2 regions of the Achromobacter pestifer genome follow, and region 1 is predicted to be linked to the other one. Evidence: predicted binding sites of a transcription regulator. Region 1 holds the regulator's gene; the other holds the start of a gene.
The links. Region 1 encodes FliA, which starts transcription of late flagellar genes. Its sites were predicted from a motif close to CTAAAGTTTNNNNNNNNNNNGCCGNTA; they were not measured.
Positions count from the first base shown of each region.

Region 2: the regulator FliA is predicted to act here: its motif matches at 1,975-2,001, upstream of FOC84_RS21030 (FlxA-like family protein).

Region 1 covers NZ_CP053985.1:6,817,790-6,836,560, forward strand. The annotation lists gene flhB (flagellar biosynthesis protein FlhB) at 1-525, opposite strand, end outside; gene FOC84_RS32080 (methyl-accepting chemotaxis protein) at 711-2,258, opposite strand; gene cheZ (protein phosphatase CheZ) at 2,479-3,111, opposite strand; gene cheY (chemotaxis response regulator CheY) at 3,120-3,509, opposite strand; gene FOC84_RS32095 (protein-glutamate methylesterase/protein-glutamine glutaminase) at 3,559-4,617, opposite strand; gene FOC84_RS32100 (CheR family methyltransferase) at 4,638-5,405, opposite strand; gene FOC84_RS32105 (methyl-accepting chemotaxis protein) at 5,504-7,207, opposite strand; gene cheW (chemotaxis protein CheW) at 7,299-7,799, opposite strand; gene cheA (chemotaxis protein CheA) at 7,816-9,912, opposite strand; gene FOC84_RS32120 (response regulator) at 9,942-10,322, opposite strand; gene motB (flagellar motor protein MotB) at 10,325-11,317, opposite strand; gene motA (flagellar motor stator protein MotA) at 11,329-12,204, opposite strand; gene flhC (flagellar transcriptional regulator FlhC) at 12,323-12,904, opposite strand; gene flhD (flagellar transcriptional regulator FlhD) at 12,937-13,260, opposite strand; gene FOC84_RS32145 (RNA polymerase sigma factor FliA) at 13,692-14,447, shown strand; gene FOC84_RS32150 (FliC/FljB family flagellin) at 14,872-16,086, shown strand; gene FOC84_RS32155 (methyltransferase regulatory domain-containing protein) at 16,241-17,851, opposite strand; gene FOC84_RS32160 (hypothetical protein) at 18,220-18,771, shown strand, end outside.
Region 2 covers NZ_CP053985.1:4,394,277-4,397,873, forward strand. The annotation lists gene FOC84_RS21025 (ABC transporter substrate-binding protein) at 53-1,378, opposite strand; gene FOC84_RS21030 (FlxA-like family protein) at 1,507-1,935, opposite strand; gene FOC84_RS21035 (solute carrier family 23 protein) at 2,072-3,382, shown strand; gene FOC84_RS21040 (methyl-accepting chemotaxis protein) at 3,435-3,597, opposite strand, start outside.

The DNA of each region.
Region 1 (18,771 bases):
CATCAGGCTGAGCATGTCGTCGTGGTAGCGCCAGATGACCCAGACCGCCACGCCGCCGACCAGCGCGGCCTTGGCCAGCGCCTTGATGAGTTCCACCACCGTCTGCGACGAGAACATCCGCTTCACCCCGGCAATGGGGCTGAGCTTGGAGAAATTGAACTGCAGGGGCTTGCCCGAGATGACGAGGCCGCCCAGCAGCACACTGGACAGCACCGCGATGACCGCCAGCAAGCCGAAAATCGGCAGCAGCACCAACAGGGCCTGGCCGAAACCCTCGACCGCGCGCTCGACCATCACGCCGGGATCGAGAACGATGCGCTGATCAAAGGCCAGGCCGTTGCGCAGCACGCCGCTCAGGGTTCGGTAGAGCGAACCACCGCCGACCCAGATCGCAGCCACGCCCGCAGCCAGCATCATGAACGTTCCCAATTCGCGGGAACGCGCAATCTGCCCCTCCTCGCGCGCCTTTTCCAGGCGCCTGGGAGAGGCGGCTTCGGTTTTTTCGAGGTCGCTTTCTTCGGCCATGCTCTGCGGTATTGTCGCGGCTCGCGGATTCTGGAATGACGAGCTGCCCGCCGAGATTCTAGGAGGCCCCGGCCTTGGGCGATAAGCCAAGAAACGGGGGGAAAGCGGCGCTATTCCCGGATGCGCCCGAGACAGCGCGTTCCGGGCCTGCCTGGAACGCGCTCAGCCTGTAACAGCCAGTTGCCTCAGCCCTGCGCGGCGACTGCCAGCCGGTCCGCCCCGTCCTCGCCCGCCACCGCCTGGAAGCGGCTGAAATCCAGGCCTATCCGCACCGCACCCCAGTGTTCCAACCCCAGATAGACCGGAATGGATATGTCATTGACGATTTCACCCGTGTCGCGGGAATACGTCTGAAGTAGCATCCCACCGGTGTTGGTCGCCAGCCGCAAGCCCACCGGATCGTCGAAGATGCGCTTGTTCCGCACCCGCGCGATATCCTGCTTGGGATCTCCGGTAGGCGGCTGGGAAAAACGGAGATTGTGAGCCGGCGCGTAACCCCGGCCATCCACCAGTATCGTGTAGATGCCGCCCGGCACGCCGTCCAGCACACTGTCCAGCAGGCGGGTCACCGACTCCTCGATCTGTCGGTCATAGCTGGTGTGGTAGCGCGCGGGCTCGCTGCCGGGGATGCGCCGGTAGTGGCGGTCAAACACATCGGCGCCCCGGCTTCTGGCGTCTTCCAGCAGGTTGACGGCCGCGTCCCGGAAGGCTTCAACGGTCTCGGACAGGCCGTCAAAGGCGGTATTGCCAGTGCGCATGTCGGCCAACACCTCCTGCACGCTTTCCGTCTGGCGGCGGATGCGGTCGATTTCACCGGACATGTTGCCGATACGCTCCAGCACGTCGGCGCTCAGCGCCGCGATCCGCCCCACCTCCTCGCTCATGCCGTGGTTGGTGGAATCCACTTCGCCGATGGCCTGGACCACGTCGCCGACCTGCCGGTTCATGCTGTCGAAGTCGCGCACGAAACGCTCGAAGCCGGAGCATGTCCGCTCCAGCACGCCGCCGGAAGCATCGACGTCCTCGCGCAGCATGCCGGTCTGACGCTGGGTCGTCTCCACCAGTTCCAGCATCTCGGCGGTATGCCGGCCGATATCGCTGGTGGCCGAATTCACGCGTTCGGCCAGCCGCCCTACCTCGCTGGCGACCACGGCGAAACCGCGCCCCGCGTCCCCTGCCCTCGCCGCCTCGACGCCGGCGTTCAAGGCCAGGAGCTGGGTCTGCAAGGCGACCTCCTTGATCAGCTTGCTGATGTTGCCCACCGATTGGGCGCGGTCGGTCAACTGCCCGACGACTTGAGTGAACGAGGCCATCTCGCGCGTCATGCGCTCCACCCGCGCCTTGACGTCGGACAGCTCGGCCAGCGCCTGCTGCGCCGTGTGCAGATTCTGCCCCGACACCTCGGCGATCTCGCGTGCATGAGTCGATGTCGAGGCCGACAAGGCGGCAATTTGCGCGCCGCTGGCCGCGAGCGCATCGGCCGCGCGCGCCTGCTCCTGCGCCAGCAGCGAGCAACGGCCCGCCTGAAACTGCGTGCGCGCGGCATTCAGCGCGATTTCGATGCTGGATTGGCGCACGGTCATGATGCGGCTGCGAATACGCGTCATGAAGCCGTAGAGCGGCCAAACAGCCGGACTGATGGATAAAGTGCGCTCCGACAGCGTCGCGTCGCCGCGATTCAGCCTACGCAACAACCTCCACATACCGCCCAGACGGAATACGGATCTGGCCACGATCGATCTCCTTGTGCCGGCCCGGATCGCCGTCTATGGGCATCCGTTGCCAAGCGCGCACTGCGCGCCGTGATTCACGCTGCATGGCCCCAATTTATTGTTCTGGAGGGGAGTCTATCGACGAGGCGCTGTTTGCGCCCCTGGGGAATACGGTCATGCACGAGCTGCGCCCACTGGAGAATGCGCCGCCGGAGGGCATTTCCGGCGGCGCGCCTCTTGGCTAGAAGCCCAGGCTCGCCAACAGGTCGTCGACCTGGTCCTGGCTGGTCACTACGTCGGTCTTGCCCTGCGGGCTGATCTGCGGCCCGTTGAGCAGGCTGTTGGCCTCGTCGCGGCGCTCTTGCGGGACGTTGTCCAGCAGCACCTGCAGCAGTTCGCGCTCGATCGCGCCCACCACGTCCATCATGCGCATGATGACCTGGCCCGTAAGGTCCTGGAAATCCTGCGCCATGATGATTTCCATCAGCTGGGACTGCGTCTGCTGCGCCTGCTTCGGCACATCCTGCAGGTACGCGCGGGTGTCCTTAACGAGTTCGCGCGCCTCGGGCAGCTCCAGCGGCTGGTCGTACCATTGCTGCCAACGCGCATCCAGCGCCTGCGCCGAGCGCGATAGCCCATCCTGGATGGGACCGGCCTGCTCGGTGGCGTTCAACACGCGGTTGGCGGCCTGCTCGGTCATCTGCGCCACGTAGCGCAGACGGTCGCGGGCGTCGGGAATGGCGTTGGCAGCGTCCTTGATGGCCTGATCCAGGCCAAGCTCGCGCATGCTGTCGCGCAGCATGCGCGTCAGCGACGCGATGCGATGGATCAGATCGGGGGATTCGCCCGGGCTCTCATGTTCCGTCGTACTCATGGCTCACCTCAACCGGCGATTTTCTCGAAGATCTTGTTGAGCTTCTCTTCCAGCGTCGCCGCCGTGAAAGGCTTGACCACATAACCGTTGGCGCCGGCCTGGGCCGCCGCGACGATGTTCTCCTTCTTGGCCTCGGCCGTCACCATCAGCACGGGCAACGATGCCAGCGCGGCGTCGGCACGGATCTGCTTGAGCATCTCCAGGCCATCGAGGTTAGGCATGTTCCAGTCCGACACCACGAACTGGAAACCGCCGTTGCGCAGCTTTTCCAGGCCGATGGCGCCGTCCTCGGCCTCATCCACGTTCTCGAAACCCAGCTCCTTGAGCAGGTTGCGGATGATCCGCCGCATGGTGGGGAAGTCATCCACCACCAAAATCTTCAGGCCCTTGTCTACCATCTTCTACTCCAAAAAAATTTGCCTTGGACCGATCGGGAAGGCTTGCGCGTCAGACGCGGTGCCCACGATCGCCCAGGCGAGTCAGAATGCGTTCGCTTATCGCCGACAACGAAACCACTTCATCCGCGGCGCCCAAGGCGATAGCTTCGCGCGGCATGCCGAAGACCACGCAGCTGGCCTCGTCCTGCGCAATCGTATGGGCGCCCGCGCGGTGCATGGCCAGCATGCCGGCAGCGCCGTCCTTGCCCATGCCGGTCAGGATGACGCCGATGGCGTTCTTGCCAGCGGCGGCGGCGGCCGAATTGAACAGCACGTCCACAGACGGGCGGTGGCGATTGACTGGTTCGCTTGCTTCCAGCTCGATTACGTAGTTGGCGCCGCTACGCCCCAGGCGCATGTGCATGTCGCCGCCCGGCGCCAGATACACGTGCCCGGGGAGCACGCGGTCGCCGTGCACGGCTTCGCGAACGGTCACCGCGCACAGGGCATCCAGGCGCTGTGCGAAGGAGCGCGTGAAACCCGCCGGCATGTGTTGGGTGATCAGGATGGCCGGGCTATCGGGCGGCAGCGGCTGCAGAACCTCGCGGATCGCCTCGGTGCCGCCCGTGGAGGCGCCGACGATGACCAGCTTTTCCGAGCTGGCCAGCGGGCGGCGCAACATGGGCGGGGGTACGGCGGGCGCCGAGTGCGCCGTCGGCGCGCGCAGCTTGGCGCGCGAGGCGGCGCGTATCTTGTCGGCGATGATCTCGGTGTATTCGAGCAGGCCGTCGCGTATGCCCAGCTTGGGCTTGGTGACGAAGTCGATGGCGCCCAATTCCAGCGCCCGCAGCGTGATCTCGCCGCCGCGCTCGGTCAGCGACGACACCATCACCACCGGCATGGGTCTCAGGCGCATCAGCTTTTCCAGGAAATCCAGCCCGTCCATGCGGGGCATTTCCACGTCCAGCGTCAGCACGTCGGGATTGTGGCGCTTGATGAGTTCACGCGCCACCAAGGGATCGGGCGCGGTCGCGACCACTTCCATGTCCGGCTGGCTGTTGATGATCTCCGTCATCAGCCCCCGCACCAACGCCGAGTCGTCCACACACAAAACGCTAATTTTCTTCATTTGTTGCTGCCTCGTCCCGCTCAGGACCTGCCCGCACATTCATAGACGGTCTGCCCACGCAGACGAAAGTCGCGGCTGATATAGGTGAAGTTTTCGGAATGGCCAGCGAACAGCAAGCCGCCGGGCTTGAGCAGCGGCACGAACCGTTCCAGAATCCTGGTCTGGGTAGGCTTGTCGAAATAAATCATAACGTTGCGGCAAAAGATCACATCAAATTGCTCGTTGATCTGCCAGGTCGGCGCCAATAGATTCAGCGTCTCATAGCGAACCATGTCGGCGATCTCAGGACGCACCCGGACCTGCCCCTCGTTGACGCCCCGCCCTTTAAGGAAAAAGCGCCTCAGGCGCTCGCCATCCAGCTTTTCCACGCGCTCGACGGGATAGACCCCAGCACGCGCACGGGTGAGCACATTGGTGTCGATATCGGTAGCCAGCACCGAGGATGCGTTGGCCCGCGGGCCCAACGCTTCCACCAACGTCATGGCAATGGAATACGGTTCTTCGCCCGTGGAAGCCGCACAGCACCACACCGATACCGGGCCGCCGCGACGCTTGGCGAAGTCGGCCAGGATGGGAAAGTGATGCGATTCGCGAAAGAAAGCGGTCAGGTTCGTTGTCAACGCGTTGACGAAGTCTTCCCACTCGGCCGCGTTGGGCTCCTTTTCAAGCTGGTCCAGATAGCTGCCGAAATCCTGCATGCCCAGCGCGCGCAGGCGCCGGGCCAGCCGGCTGTAGACCATCTCGCGCTTGTGCGTGCCCAGCGAAATGCCTGCGTAGGCGTGGATCATCTTGCGCACACGCGAAAAGTCCGCGTCGCGAAAATCGAATTGGCGTTCCACCGAAATGGACGGCGCCTGGGTTGCCGCTGCTGTAGCCACTCTTGCCCTCAGTGCCCAAGCGCAAGCGCGTCGGGCGCCTGCAAACGTGTATCGTCATTGGACGAACGCACCGACGATAAACGCTGAGCCGGGACTTCGATGACCTCGCCCGCGTTGATCTTGAAGACGGCCACCGCTTCAGCCAGGCGCTGGGCCTGCTCCTGCAGGGAACCCGCGGCCGCGGCCGCCTCTTCCACCAGCGCCGCGTTCTGCTGCGTCACCTCGTCCATCTGCGACACCGCGCGGTTCACCTGGTCGATGCCGCTGGACTGTTCTTCCGACGCCGCCGAGATCTCGCCCATGATGTCCGTCACCCGCTTCACCGAGGCCACGATCTCCTGCATCGTCGCGCCGGCGCGCTCTACCTGCTGCGAACCCGCGCCGACCTTGGTCACCGAGTCCTCGATCAGGCCCTTGATTTCCTTGGCCGCCTGGGCGCTGCGCTGCGCCAGCGAACGCACTTCGCCCGCCACCACCGCAAAGCCCTTGCCCTGCTCGCCGGCTCGCGCCGCTTCCACGGCTGCGTTCAGCGCCAGGATATTGGTCTGGAAGGCAATGCCGTCGATCACCGACACGATCTCGGAAATCTTGCGCGAGCTGCCAGAGATTTCCTGCATGGTGTTGACCACTTCCGACACCGCCGAACCGCCGCGCTCGGCCACGTCCGAAGCGCTGGCCGCCAGTTGGTTGGCCTGGCGCGCGTTGTCGGCGTTCTGCTTCACCGTCGAAGCCAGCTGTTCCATCGAGGCCGCGGTTTCTTCAAGCGAGGCCGCCTGCTGCTCGGTGCGGCTGGACAGGTCCGTGTTGCCTGCGGCGATCTCGTGCGAACCGACGTTGATCTCATCCACGCCGCGGCGCACCGACGCCACCGTCCGGGTCAGGCTTTCCTGCATGCGCTTCAAGGCGGCGAACAGTTGGCCGATTTCATTGGTATTACGGACATCCACGCGGGCGGTCAGGTCGCCGCCGGCGATGCGGTCGAAGTGATGCCCCGCTTCCTTCAGCGGCTGCAGCACGCGCCGGCGCAGGAACACGTAGGTGGCAAACACCAGCAGCGCGGCGATCACACCGCCCGCGCCGACCGCCATCAGGACGAACTGATAACGCACTTTTGCCACTTCGTGGGCATCCAGCATCTTGCTGGCGCGCCAGAAATCAAAGCCTTCGATCGCACGCGCATAACGCCCTTCAAGGGCGTCCTGCATCATCTGTACCTGCTTCTGATAGGCGGGCATGTCCGCCTTTTCCAAGGCAGCCACCAGCGGTGCCAGTCCTTGCCGGACCAGCGCATCATAGGATGCGTCGATTTCCTTCAGGGCATCGACCGCTTCGACGGGCCGAGCCAAGCTCTTGTAATACTCGAATTCGGCCTGCCCTTTGTTCATGGAGGCCTTGGCGCGTTCCAGCAGACCGGCCGCGTCGGACGACAAGCCCTGGGTCAGCAAGGTAGGCTGACCCACGTTCTTCACGATGTCCGCGTAGTTGGCCGCAGCCGCACGACCCAGGCCGGTCATGGTGTCCTTGTAGCTGGAGACGACACGGCCGACCGCATCGTCCAGTTCTTGCGATTGTTTGATCTCCGCCAGGGTGCCATTGCTGATGCGCAGGGACAGCACGCCCAGCGCGGCCCCGATCACCAACATGAATGAGAAAAACGCCAGCACCCACAACAGGCTGCTGCGTATCGTCATGTTCGCGAGAAACTTGCGCATCACAAGAACCACTCCTAGATTGAAGTCGTTAAAGGAAAGCGCCACATTGGGTTCAATATGGCGCTTCCACCTCCCAAGCAGGCCGTTCCGATCAGGAAGCGACCTTCTCCACCAGCGCCATTTCGTCGCTGGTCATCATTTTTTCGATATCCACCAGGATCAACATGCGCTCGTCCACCGTACCCAGGCCCGTCAGGTATTCCGTGGACAAGGTGGCGCCGAATTCCGGCGCCGGGCGGATCTGGCCCGAATTGAGCATCAGCACGTCGGACACCCCATCCACCACGATGCCGACGACGCGGCGATCGAGGTTCAGGATGATGACCACGGTCTGCTCGTTGTACTCGACGCGGCCCAGGTTGAACTTGATGCGCAGGTCGACGATGGGCACGATGATGCCGCGCAAATTCGTCACACCCTTGATAAACGGCGGAACATTCGCGATGCGGGTGACCGTGTCGGCGTCGTAGCCGCGGATCTCCTGCACCTTCAGGATGTCGATGCCGTACTCTTCGTCGCCCAGCGTGAAGACCAGGAACTCGCTGCCGACATCTTCGTTGCGCGCGGATTGCGCGTGCGGTTTGGCTGCCATGAGGTTTATTTCTCCATCAATTCAGAATGGCTTCGGGCTGCGACCAACGCTCGCGGTTGGCGCGCGCAAGCGCAAATACGTCGACGATCAGGGCCACGCTGCCATCGCCCAGGATGGTGGCGGCGGAAATGCCCGGCACCTTGCGGTAATTCGATTCCAGATTCTTCACCACGACCTGGTGCTGGCCGATCAGGTGATCCACCAACAGCGCGAAACGGCGGTCCTCGGCCTGCATGATGACCGCGATCGCCTGCGTGGGGTCGGTCTGGGCGCCGCCCACCGAGAACACCCGGTGCATCTCGACCAGCGGCAGGTATTCGCCACGCACCTGCATCACGCGCTCGTTGCCGGCCACGGAATAGATCTGGTCATTGGTGGGTTGCAGCGATTCGGTAACGTGGTTAAGCGGCAGGATGAAGGTTTCCTCGCCGACGCGCACCGACATGCCGTCCAGGATCGCCAGCGTCAGCGGCAGCACGATGCGCGTCGTGGTGCCGTGGCCCGGTTCGCAAGACAGCTGGACATGGCCGCCCATGTCCTGGATGTTCCGGCGCACCACGTCCATGCCCACGCCACGGCCCGAAATGTCGGTAACCTTTTCGGCGGTGGAAAAACCTGGCGCGAAGATCAGTTGCCAGATTTCGTCGTCCGGCGAATTCTCGTTTACCGGCAGGCCCTGCGCGATCGCCTTCTTCAGGATTTTTTCGCGGCTCAAGCCACCGCCGTCATCGCTGACCTCAATGACGATGTTGCCGCCGTTGTGCTGGGCGGAGAGCACCAGTTGGCCGACTGGATCCTTGCCAGCCGCGACGCGCTTTTCGGGCGTCTCGATGCCGTGGTCCAGGCTGTTGCGCACCAGGTGGGTCAGCGGATCGATGATGCGTTCGATCAGGCTCTTGTCCAGTTCCGTCGCCCGACCATAGGTCTGCAGTTCTATCTGCTTGCCCATCTTGCCGGCGATGTCGCGCACCAAACGCGGGAAGCGGCTGAACACGTAGTCCATTGGCATCATCCGGATGGACATGACCGCTTCCTGCAGGTCGCGGGCATTGCGTTCCAGCTGTTCCATGCCGTTGAGCAGGCGGTCGTGCAGTACCGGATCCAGCGTGGAAGCCGTCTGCGCCAGCATGGCTTGGGTAATGACCAGTTCGCCCACCAGGTTGATCACCTGGTCGACCTTCTCGACGCCGACGCGGATCGAGGTGGATTCCTTGTCAGCATGCGCCGGAGCAGACGCGGCAGGCCGCGCGGCGCGGGTTGCCTGCGTGGCCGCCTCGGCGGAAGCTGTCGGTTCGACTGCCGCGGGCACCTCGGGAGTGGGCGCCGGAGCCGCTGCCGGCGCCGCGGCAGGCGCGGCTGCAGCCTGAGGAGCTCCCGCGGGCGCTGCTTCACGGCTGATTTCCAGCTGGTCGCCGTCGATGATGAAGCAACACACGGCCTCGATATCGTCGGGCGTGCAGGTGCTTTCCATCCACACGGTCAGCGCGCCGCCGGCGTGTTCGCTGGCCTTCACGTTGCCGAGATTGCCCATCTCTTCGAGTAGGGAAGCTGCATCCTTATCCGAGACCTTGGTAATCCGCACGCGCAACGGCAGACTGCCGGCTTCCACGGTCTGGGCCTGCGGCGCAGGCGCTGCGGCCACTGGCGCAGGGACCGGCGCCGGAGCCGGGACGGCCGCCGCTGCCGGAGCCTCAGCCGCCGCGGCGGGATCCTTATGCTCCAGCGCAAGCTGCCTTAAAACGGCGCAGATACGCTCAAACACGGCTTCATCGGGCTCTTCGGAGGCCCGATAGGCATCCAGTTGGCTTTTGAGCACGTCTTTCGTTTCCAAGAAAATATCGATCATGTCCGTACGCAGCGCCATTTCGCCGCGACGGATCGCATCCAGGAGGTTTTCCAGCAAATGGGTCGTGCCCGCCAGCTGCGTGAAGCAGCCGAACGTCGCCGCCCCACCCTTGATCGAGTGGGCCGCACGAAAAATCGCGTTGAGCTGTTCGATGTCGGGCGCGCCCACATCGAGCTCGAGCAGCAGCTGCTCCATCTGCGCGAGCAGCTCGTCCGCCTCGTCGAAAAAGGTCTCGTAAAACTGACTGAGGTCCAAACCAGAACTCATGGCCCGTACGCCTTCAAAAATGAATCTGCTTACGCGCCGGCCTGCTCGTCGAGCAGTTCAGACGCCAATTCCACCAGCACATCGGGGTCGACCGGCTTGGAAAGCCAGCCACAGACCCCCAGATCCCGGGCGGCCATCTTGCTGTCCACATCATCCTCGGTGGTCAGGACCAGCACTGGGACGTCCAGGTACTCGTCTTCCTGGCGCAAACCCTGAATCAGCTCCAGACCGCCCATGACCGGCATGTTCCAGTCGCTGACCACCAGGTCCACCTGATGGCGCCTGGCCATTTCCAGCGCTTCCTGGCCGTTGCCGGCCGTCAAGACTTTCCATCCCGCACCCGTCAACGTCGCCTGGACGATCATCCGCATCGTCGCCGAGTCGTCCGCCACCAGAATCGTTGCCGCCATTGCTATCGAACCCCTTCGGCGGACGGGTTGCTCTCCGCCTCGCCTGGTTTGGTTGCCGTCGTGGCCTGGGCGGCGGCTTGCGCCGCTTCCACTGCCGTTCCCACCTCGCGGGCATCCTTGGCGCTGACGTCCGCAGCCGCGGCGTTCTCGTTTTCGATGCGCCGCTGAGTGCTCTGGTTGAGCACCACTAGGCTGATGCGTCTATTAACGGCTGCATACGGGTCATCTTTAACCAGGCTCATGCTGGACGACAGCCCCTGGATGCGCAGGACCTTGCTTTCGTTCATGCCGCCGGCCACCAGCTCCTGGCGCGATGCGTTGGCACGGTCGGCCGACAGTTCCCAGTTGCTGTAGGCGCGCTCCCCACGGGCGTACTGCGACGCGTCGGTGTGGCCGGATATGCTGACCTTGTTGGGCAATTCGTTCAATACCGGCCCCAGTTCCCGCAGGATGTCGCGCATATAGGGCTGCACATCCGCGCGGCCGGTGGCGAACATTGGACGGTTCTGGTTGTCGATGATCTGGATGCGCAAGCCTTCAGTGGTCAGGTCGATCAGCAGCTGCGGCCTGAAGCTCTTCAGCACCGGGCTGGTCTCGATGACGTTCTCAAGCCGCTTTTTCAGGTTTTCCAGGCGATGCTGTTCGCGGCGCTCGGCGTCGCCCATGGGCTGCGCCTCGACGCGGTTACCCTGCGCGCGGCGCACGTCGCCTTCGCTGCGCAAGGGGTCCTTGCCGCCGCCCGGCACCGCGCTGGTCTCGGCCGAACTGCTAGGCCCGCCCGCGATGGCGACGCGCAACGGCATGCGAAAGTACTCCGCGATGCCCTTGAGCTCTTCTCGGGGCACGATGCTGATCAGCCACATCACCAGGAAGAACGCCATCATCGCCGTGATGAAGTCGGCGTACGCAATCTTCCAGCTACCCCCATGATGCCCGCCGCCGTGCCCACCCTTCTTGCGACGGATCACCACGCGGTGGTTGTTTACCGTACTCATGGCCCGCTCCGTCAGGCCTTGCCGGTGGCTGTGGACTTGGCTTGCCGGACGTGTTCTTCCAGCTCACCGAAGGTCGGACGCACGGCCGAGAACAGCACCTTGCGGCCAAATTCCACCGCCAACTGCGGCGGATAGCCGTTCATGCTGGCCAGCAACGTGGTCTTGATGCATTCCAGCACCTTGGTGGCTTCGTCGCTGCGGCGGTCGATGCGCGAGGCCAAGGGCCCCACGAAGCCGTAGGCCAGCAGAATGCCCAGGAACGTGCCCACCATGGCCTTGGAAATCAGGTCGCCCAGGATCGCCGGAGGCTGGTCCACCGCGGCCAACGCCTTGATCACGCCCAGCACCGCCGCCACGATGCCGAAGGCCGGCAGGCCGTCGGCCATTTGTTGCAGGGCGCGCACGGGAACCTCGCGTTCATGGCGGTAGGTCTCGATTTCCTCGTCCATGAGCGTTTCGATTTCGAACGAGCTCATGTTGCCGCTGATCATGATGCGCAGGTAGTCCGTGATGAACTCCATGAGCTTGGCGTCTTTGGCGATGCGGGGATATTCGCTGAAGATCGGACTGGATTCCGGATCCTCGATATGCGATTCGATGGCCATGAGGCCCTCGCGGCGCGCCTTGTTCAGCAGCACGTACAAGAGCGCCATCAGCTCCATGTATACGTCCTTGCCGTAGCGCGAGCTTTTCAGCGAGTCAGGCAGCGCGGCCTTGACCAGCATCAGCGACTTCTTGCTGTTGCTGGCGAGGAAAGCCCCGAAAGCCGCCCCGAAAATCAGCGTGAGCTCGAACGGCTGATACAGCGCGCCCAAGTGGCCGCCCAGCGCTATGAAGCTGCCGACGACCGACACGCTCACCACGAGAAAACCGATAACAATCAACACATCAGGCCCCTGCCAACGAAGTCTAAAACCGGCGTCAATGATCCCCTGTTCCCCTCGACCCAAAAAGGCGGGTTACGGGGGGTTTTCCAGGGCTTTTGATGTATTTGGATACCGCCGGTCAGAGCCGGGCGGTGTTCGCGACGGGCGCGGGGCGGGTGCCGGCGCGCGCCTTGGCCGCGGCGCGGGTCTTGCCGGCGCGGGGTGGCGGCCGGCAGATCGCGCACACGAAATCCGATTGAGGATCGTGGGCGTGAGCGATGAAATGGCCTCCGCACTGGCGGCAGGCGGACATTTGCAGCATGCCGCTGTCGAAAAAACGCACCAGCATCCAGGCCCGCGTGAAGCTCAGGACGGGTTCCGTGCTTTCAGCGGCATCCATGCCGGCGTTTTCGAGATAGAGGCGATAGGCGTCGATGGTGGCGCGTATGCCCTTGCTGCTGGTACGCGTATTCAGGAACGAATACACGTTGTAAAAGAGCGAGGAGTGGATGTTCGGCAGCCAGGTCATGAACCAGTCGACCGAAAAAGGCAGCATGCCCTTGGGTGGCGAGCAGCCGCGAATTTCGCGGTACAGGCGCGCCAGGCGGTCATGGCTGAGGCTGGTTTCAGCCTCCAGCACCTGCAGCCGAGCTCCCAAAGTGATCATGGAGCTGGCAAGCAGGATGTCATCCGCTTCCTGCGAAACGCTCTTGGTGGCCATTACACGTGCTTCCGGATGGAATGATCAGGCCGTCAGGCCAATTCTTCGACAGGCTGCTTGGCCAGCAGAATGGTTGCATGCGCTTGCTGCAGCGCACCGCCCAGCACGTCATGGGTCAGCGCGGACAACAGGCTGTAGTCGTCGAAGCGGAAACGGCACAGCAGCGAGCTGGAGCTTGCGAGCTTGACCAATTGCGCCGGCGATAGGCGCATGAGGATGTCAGCGACCTCATTGCTGAATCCCAGGCGGAACATCGACGCCGCGTAGTCGTCGCGCAGCATGCGTTGCGCCAGTAACAAATAGGACAGATTCACTTCACGAATGTCTGTCAGCAATGAATTTTCGACTTGTTGCACGCCCAACTCCCTATTCCCTATCCCGCCGATGGGGGCTTGTGTAAGCAAAAGCACCGGAATTCCGGCGCCTTTACGTTCGATACATCCTGCATTGATGCGAAATGTATCATTTGTTCGCAATTTAAGTAAAATTTACCACAGCTGATGTCATTTTCTATGACTTATATGACAAAACTTTGTTGATGTTGCGCAACTTACCGCTTTCGATACACCTTGACATATAAATTTCAGACAAATTTACGTCAATTTGGCAAATAAGCATTCAAAACATTGCGTACTTTGAGGAATGAAACGGTGTTGTTTGCCGACAATGGCACCTTGCAGATCACTGAATCCACCTAGCTTCAGCGCAGCCGCGCGTTTGTCGACAATGTCGCAAATTGACAACAGCCAACAACGCGCCACGATGGACACCGCCCGACATTCCCGCAATGCCTCACGCAGATGACAGCCTGGTCGACTATGCCCCGCTAGTGCGGAAGCTGGCCCTGCAATTGCTCGCCCGGCTACCCGCCAGCGTAGAACTCGACGACCTGATACAGGCCGGCATGATCGGCCTGCTCGACGCCGTGCGCCGCTATCAGGAAACCCCCGACGCCCAATTCGAGACCTACGCCACCACCCGCATCCGCGGCGCGATGCTGGACGAACTCCGCGGCCAGGATTGGCTGCCCCGTAGCGTCCGCGCCAAGGCGCGCAAGATCGAACAGGCCATCCAGCAGCTGGAGCAGCGTTTGATGCGCGCCCCGAGCGAAGCCGAAATCGCGCAACAACTCGACATGCCGCTGAACGAGTACCAATCGCTGCTGCACGACGCCCAGGGCGTACAGATCGTGCACTACGAGGACTTCACCACCGAACCCGACTCTGCCAGCGGCCAATCCGACTGGGCCGCCACGCTGAACCATGGCGCCGCCGGCGGCAATCCGCTGGATTCGCTGCTGGCCGGCGACTTCCGCCAGGCGCTGATCCACGCCATCGACGCCCTCCCCGAGCGTGAAAAGCTGCTGTTGTCGCTTTGTTACGAACAGGGGCTGAACCTGAAGGAGATCGGCGCAATCCTGAATGTGACCGAAGCGCGGGTGTGCCAACTGAGGTCGCAGGCGACGGCACGGATACGGGCGAAGCTGAAGGAACAGGCGTGGCACGAGTTGCCCCAGGACGGGCAGATTGCACAGGTGATATAGATAGGCACAAGCTCGGCACGTGCCGGGACGCCCTTGCCGCGACAGCCCTGGCCACCAAAGGCCCTGAACATGACGGACGCACCTCGCGTCCGTTTTACATCGTGTGCCCGCCACGCATGAAGGACCGTGGAAATGCGCTCTGTACATGCTTCTGGGTGCAGGGATGAGGACGACGGGCGCGCTTACACCATATGGCCGCAGCGACTTGAGCAGCTGGGCCGCAGGCCAGGCAACGGCCCCCTCCCTTCGGACAGAAAGAAAAATGTCGACTTTCGCGAAATAGCGCTAAAGATTGATTTTGGACTGCCGTAATCCTGGCAACGGAGAGATTCCTAGACACCAAGTCAACGAACTTTCCCGTTAACACCAGTGGGCGGCCTTGCTGCCCAGTTTGAAGAAGCCTTTCTCTCTTGGGAGCCTGAACATGGCTGCAGTCATCAATACCAACTATCTCTCGCTGGTTGCTCAAAACAACCTGAACAAGTCGCAATCGGCTCTGGGCAGCGCCATCGAGCGTCTGTCGTCGGGTCTGCGCATCAACAGCGCCAAGGACGACGCCGCTGGCCAAGCCATCGCCAACCGCTTCACCGCCAACGTCAAGGGCCTGACCCAAGCCGCTCGCAACGCCAACGACGGCATCTCGATCGCTCAGACGACCGAAGGCGCGCTGAACGAAATCAACAACAACCTGCAGCGCATCCGCCAGCTGTCCGTGCAAGCCACCAACGGCACGAACTCCGGCACCGACCTGAACTCGATCCAGGACGAAATCAAGCAGCGCCTGGAAGAAATCGACCGCGTGTCGGCCCAGACCCAGTTCAACGGCGTGAAGGTCCTGGCCAAGGACAGCACCCTGAAGATTCAAGTCGGCGCCAACGACGGCGAAACCATCGACATCGACCTGAAGGAAATCACCGCGTCCACGCTGGGCCTGCAAGGCTTCAACGTCAACGGCGTCAAGGGTGCCGCCACCAAGTTCGACGGCGTAAGCGCAGCGCAGAAGGCGCAGATCAAGGCCAACTATGGTGACAGCACCGCGGTTACCAAGGTCGCCGTCGCTCCCGGCTCGTTTGCAGCCGACCTGAGCGCCCGCCTGGGCGTGGTGGCCGGTAGCGTCGCCCTGGAAGCGGACGCCTATCAGGACGACTCGGGCAATTGGTTCGCCAAGGTGAACATCACTCCTGCCAGCGCTACTGAATCGGCAGCCTTGAAGGCATCCGGCTTCAACATCGATGCCACCAAGACCGGCTCCTACTACGTCGCTCTGGATCCGGCCAAGGCTGATTTCACCGCAACGGCGGGCACCGCTACGTTCACCCCCGATGGCAAGACGCTCAGCTTCGGTTCGCTGGTGCAAGGCTCGACCACCAACGCGCTGGCTACCATGGACAGCGCACTGGCGAGCGTTGATTCCTTGCGTAGCTCGCTGGGCGCCCTGCAGAACCGCTTCGAATCGACCGTTGCCAACCTGAACAACACGATCACGAACCTGTCCGCAGCCCGTTCGCGCATCGAAGATTCGGACTACGCGACCGAAGTGTCGAACATGACCAAGAACCAGATCCTGCAACAGGCCGGCACCTCGGTCCTGGCCCAGGCCAACCAGGTTCCGCAGAACGTGCTGTCGCTGCTGCGCTAAGCACCAAAACCAAATGCCGGATGGGCGCACGCCCTGCCGGCTTATGGCAACGAAACGCCCGCCGCCTCACCGCGCGGGCGTTTTTTCGTTGAGAGCATCCATGAAAAAAGCGCCTCATGGTAGAGGCGCTGGATTGATCTGACGGTAGACGCGCTCAGGAAAGCCGCAACGCGTGACGACGCAAGATTTCCAATAGCGCCCTGATGAAACGCTGTGCCAAGGCGTCAAGGTTGCGTTGGCCCGTCAAGCTTTCCCCATTGGGGCCCGACACAATCCCTTGTTGCCATGCATCGCGTAGCAGCTTGCTCAACGCGGCCTCGTTACGCTGGCCGTCCATCTGACGCATGGTCCAGAATTGCACGGCATCAGGAGTCCAGTACACGGGGCAATGCCAGAGGTTCGAAGGCGCCACTTGGCTATCATCCCCAGCCTTTGCATCAAGCAACGCCACGATACCGGGTATCAAGCTGGGTGCCATGTCTTGCGGTATGGCATCGTAGGGAGTCTGGTCCTGCGCAAGCAATACCCGCCCGACGGAGACCAGATGCAGCCAGGCTCGTTCGATGTCGGTAGCGGGCAAGTCGATACGATCAACAATCTCTACGACCGTCAACGAGCGAGGCCATGCCTGCGACAGCAGTTCCGTGACGGCCAACGTTGCCGCATTGTCGGCGCACAGCATGACTCCATTCTGATCGCGCAACCATTGCTCGCCATTCTGGGAGGAAACATCGGCGGGTGCATCCACCTTGTCAAAGTGCGCAGCCAGGCGGAGCGCGCTGGCTCGAGCTGGGTCTGGCTGATGCAGCATTTCGGCTTGGCGCGCGAGCTGCACCAACAGACTCTTACGGAAGTTCTGTCCAACGAGAAAATCCAGGTATTGCTGACGGACCAACCTGGGCTGCCCAATTGCGGTAAGGCTCAGATTCAATTGCACGTTCTGCCCGTAGTTTGCCGAGATTTCCAGCTGGGGTTGGGCATCTCCCATATGGTCCAACCCACTGCGCATGGCGAGGTCGGCAAATTCGACCAGGTAGCACGGTGAATTGAAGGTCTCAAGGTATTCGTGTTCGAGGTAATAGTCTGGCAAGCGATCCAGGGAATGAATGATCTTGCCGAGCGCCGCGCCCAGCGTATTGCTGCCTGCCGTCCCCTGCTTGAACATGTTGATCACCGCCCGAGCCGACTCCACACGCTCCTTGCCTGAGGTCAGTCCATGCACATGCAAAGTCATGGCATCCCGAATGATGTCTCCGGCCTTCCAGCCTGGGTACGTGTTGTAGCTGATGTAGGCCACGCCTTCGTCAGTCAGGTTGGTGTGGCACAGCTTCATCAGCGCTTCGCGCACAGCCGGAGGGATCCAGCTGAAAACGCCGTGCGCAATGATGTAATCAAACTTGCCGAACTCCGGCCCGATATCGGTCAGGCTCATGGCATGCAGCGTCAAGTTCTTCACGCCCGTGCGCGCTAGCACCCGTCGGCCCGCCTCGATCTGCACCGGCGACAGATCGACGCCTACCACTTCCGCATCGGGATAGGCCAGCGCGAATGGCAGGAGGTTCCCGCCTGCCGCGCAGCCGATCTCCAGTACCCTCGCGCGATGGGGCGCAGGCGCGGCCACGCCGTACAAATGCGCGACTGCCTGGATATGCGCGGGGGAGGAATAGAAAAACGCCTCCGAGGCATATGGCCGCTCGTCGTACTGGCGAGCGATTTCCTGGTTGGCGCTGTCGTCGTCGGACGAAACGGGGATGGTGGCGTCCACGGGAACTCCTGAAAGCATGGGCGGAAAAATGGAGCGGCCACGTTAACAGCCCTATCGTCAAGAAAATCCCGCGAATAGCGGCCAAAACGACGGGTATTAGCCAGGACTCGCGGTGGCGCCGAGCCATTGACCGTCCGCCCGAGCCGCAGTATGGCGGAACACTCAGGGAGTGTTACAGCCCCAGGGGCGTCCGAGTCCCAATCAAGGCCCTTTTTTTCAGACTATTCCCCTTTTTCACTTGCCCCGATTGCCTCATACTCGCGACTGCACGATTTTGTATCCATAGTTTTCACAACATGACCGCGACGCCCCCCGATCCACTCGCTACGCAGCACGGCAGCACCCCGGATCCAGATACTCAGGCGCCGATGGATGAGCAGACTCTGCGTCTGCGCGAAGAAAACCGCGCCTTGCGCGAATTGTTGGTGGCGCAGGCGCAGGCCGCGCCCGCCCCGCAGGAACCCGGTCCGCTGCGACGGATGTTCTGGTGGTTGATTTCGGCGCCTGGCGCTGCGCTAGTGGGCTGGCGCAAGCTGGTGGGGCGCGAGGATGCAAGGCCGATCACGGGTAAGCGTGTGGGTTATGTCACATTGACCGTGCTGTATACGCTGGCGATCTACGGTGCGCTGGTGCTGCTGGTGGTGTCTTGGAGTTCGCCAAATACGGCGGTTTCCGGCGCCACGGCTGCCGGCCCGGTACGGGTGCCTCTGACGCCCGCACCGATGCCAAACACGGAACCTGTATTCAGTCAGCCCGAACTGACATCGGTGGCGGTGCCGGTACCGATTCCAGATTCGAGCTCGGATTCGGGTTCGGATCTTGCGGCAACTCAACCTGAGTCCGGCCCCGCGCCGGAGCCGGCGCCTGCCGAACCACAACCTGCCTCGCCTGCGCAGCATGAGCAACCAGCAGCGCCGCGC
Region 2 (3,597 bases), 2.4 Mb from region 1:
GCGGACGGGAAGGGGCCCGCCCGGTCCGCGCGCGTCCTGCGGGTGCCGCGGCCTAGAGCGCCGCGGCCTGCTTGGCGAGCTTGACGGCTTCTTCGTAGTTCGCCTTGGAACGGCCGTTCCATTCGCCTTCCAGCTGGGTGATCTGCTGGTTCACGGCGGCGTCCTTCTTGTTGCCGGCGAAGATCGCCAGGAAGGCCGGGTCGGCGGCCTTCTTGCCGTCGATGAGCGGCGCCCAGGTCAGCTTGCGGGCCTGCGCCAGCAGCTCGGCAGCGCGGCCGCTCTTGGCCTTGTCGCCCAGCTTGGCTTCGGCGTCGTAGATGGCCTTGGTGGCGGCCTGCAGTTCCTTCAGGCGGAACGTGACCGTCTGGTCATACAGCGATTGCACGACGTAGTAGCGCGACTGCGACAGGTCGGCATTGAACTGCACCTTGCTGCGCTTGGCGATTTCAGCGGGGTCGGGGTAGCCCTGCGGAATCTTCCCGGCCAGCATTGAGTAGGGCAGCACCGGCAGGCGCGAGATCTTGGGTTCCAGCAGCAGCTCCTGCCCGGCCTGGCTGAGCGTGAAGGCGATGAACTTCTTGCCTTCCTCCGTGTTCTTCGCGCCCTGGATCAGCGCGATGTTGGCCGGCACGATGGCCGTTTCGGAGGGGTAGACGAACTCCACCGGGAACTTGGAATACTTGCTGGACAGGCCGAAGAAGTCGATCACCGGCCCCGCGCCGAACTGTCCATTGTTCACGCCGTCCGGCACGCCGAACGAGCGCTCGGTGACGGCGCTGCTGTTGCCCGACATGCGCAGCAGCGTGCTCCAGCCTTCGTCCCAGCCTTCGCCCTGGAGGATGGTTTCCACGGTCAGGTGCATGGTGCCCGAGCGCGACGGCGAGGTGATGCCGACGTGGCCGAACCATTGCGGCGACAGCAGGTCCTTCCATTCCACCGGCGCGGGGATCTTGTGCGCCGCAATGTAGCGGGTGTTGTAGATGATGCCGTAGCCGGCCAGGGCCTGGCCCAGGTACATGCCGCCCGGATCGTTGATGGGGTAGTTGCCGATCTTGTCCGGCACCTGCTTGTTGGCCACGTCGGCGGAGCTTGCCAGCAGCTTGTCGCGGCCCAGTACTTCGAAGGCATCGGGCGCGCTGGCCCAGAACACCTCGGGGCGCTGGCCGGCGGGCGTTTCGCGCACATAGGCGATGCCCGACACCGTGTTCTTGTTCAGGACTTCCAGCGTGATGCCGGGATTGGCTTTTTCGAAGGCCGTCTTGTAGGCCTGGGTGAGGTCCTTGGGGAATGACGTGATCACCGTGACGGTGCCTGCGAGGGCAGGGGCCGCGCAAACGGCCAGCACCGCACCTGCAAGGGCTGTGCGCATTGCATGCATGGTTTGTCTCCGTGGTTTTAGATTTGTCCGGAGACAGTACTGGCCGGCCTGGGCAGCGTCCAATCAGAAATTTTGATGCGCGCCATCAATGCGGGCGCCCCGGCCGCGCGGGGGCCCGGCCTTGCCTGCTAGGCCGTGGCGGATACGCCGCCTTGCATGGCCCGGGCCTGCTGCTCCATCACGTCAGTGATCTGTCTCTGGATCTGCACCGCCTGGGCATTGAGCGCCATCAGTTGCTGGGCCTTCATTTCGGCCGGCATGCCGCTGGCCTTGACCTTGGCGATCTGGTCCATCACGCGCTTGAGCTGCTTCTGCAGTTCCTTGATCTGGCGCGTGTAGGCGTCGTCGTTGCTGGAGTCCTCGGTTTCCGCGGCTGCCTGCGCGTTGCCCACCTTCAGGCCGCCGGGGTTGTTGATGCGGATCTTGCCGTCCGGGGACGCCGCGCTCGCTTCTTCGCCGGAGGCGCTCTTGGCTTCCTTGTTGGCCTGGATTTTCTCGGCCCACATGTCCGCCAGCGTGGTGGCGCGGGAGATGCCGCCGATGGGATTGATAGCCATGATTGTTCCTGCCTTCTCAAGGGGTCGGGGTTTTCACTAGTACGGCATTCCAGCGGCGAACTTAAGCATTGCCGCCCCTTTGCGGCCCCCTTTACACTGGCGCCCGCTCACACCCAACACCTATTTTGGGATATCCATGTCCAATTCCTACTTTCCGCGCTGGCGCCTGGCCGACGACACCGAGCCCGGCGTCATCATCGCGCCCGACGAAAGGCTGTCCTGGCCCAAGAACGTGGCCATGGGCGCGCAGCACGTGGTCGCCATGTTCGGCTCCACCGTGCTGGCGCCGCTGCTCATGGGCTTTGACCCGAACGTCGCCATCCTGATGTCAGGCATAGGCACGCTGATCTTCTTCCTGTTCGTGGGCGGCAGGGTTCCCAGCTACCTGGGTTCCAGCTTCGCCTTCATCGGCGGCGTGATCGCGGTGACCGGCTATGCCGGCGGCGGGGCCAACGCCAATATCGGCGTGGCCCTGGGCGCCATCATCGCTTGCGGCCTGGCCTACACGCTGATCGGCCTGATCGTCTGGTTCGTCAACGCGCGCGCCGGGGGCGGGGCGAACTGGATCGACACCTTGATGCCGCCTGTCGTCACGGGCGCCGTCGTCGCGGTCATCGGCCTGAACCTGGCGCCCATCGCCGCCAAGGGCGCGATGGGCGCATCGGGCTTCGACAGCGTGATGTCCATGGTCACCATCCTTTGCGTGGGCGGCATTGCGGTGTTCACCAAGGGCATGGTGCAGCGCCTGCTGATCCTGGTCGGCATGATCCTGGCCTGCGTGGTGTACGGCATTCTCGCCAACGGCATGGGGCTGGGCAAGCCCATCGATTTCTCCGGCGTGGCCGCCGCGGCCTGGTTCGGCCTGCCGCACTTTGCCGCGCCGGTGTTCAAGGCCGAGGCCATGGGCCTGATCGTGCCCGTCGCCATCATTCTGGTGGCCGAGAACCTGGGCCACGTGAAGGCCGTCAGCGCCATGACCGGCCAGGACCTGGACCGCTACCTCGGCCGCGCCTTCGTCGGCGACGGGGTCGCCACCATGGTGTCCGGCGCCGTGGGCGGCACCGGCGTCACCACCTATGCCGAGAACATCGGCGTGATGGCGGTCACGCGCATCTACTCGACGCTGGTGTTCGTCGTTGCGGCTCTGATCGCCATCGTGCTGGGCTTCTCGCCCAAGTTCGGCGCGTTGATCCAGATGATCCCCGGGCCCGTGCTGGGCGGCATGTCGGTGGTGGTGTTCGGTCTGATCGCCATCGCCGGCGCCCGCATCTGGGTGGTCAACCAGGTGGACTTCAGCGACAACCGCAATCTCATCGTGGCCGCGGTCACGCTGGTGCTGGGGGCGGGCGACTTCACCATCAAGCTGGGCAATTTCACGCTGGGTGGCATCGGCACCGCCACCTTCGGCGCCATCATCCTGTACGCCTTGCTGCGCCGCAGGAAATAGGCGGCGCGGCCATGCGCGGACTCCGTGTCCCGCGCATGGCCGGCTGGCGCATCTAGGTGCGCGACAGCCGCGAGGCCGCGGCCGTGCCGGTCAATGCTACCGGCGCCGCCTCGATCACCTGTCCCGATTGCGTCTTGAATACCGAGGTGGCTTCGGCCAGGCGCCGCGCCTGTTCCTCCATCGCGGCCGCGGCGGCCGACGCCTCCTCGACCAGC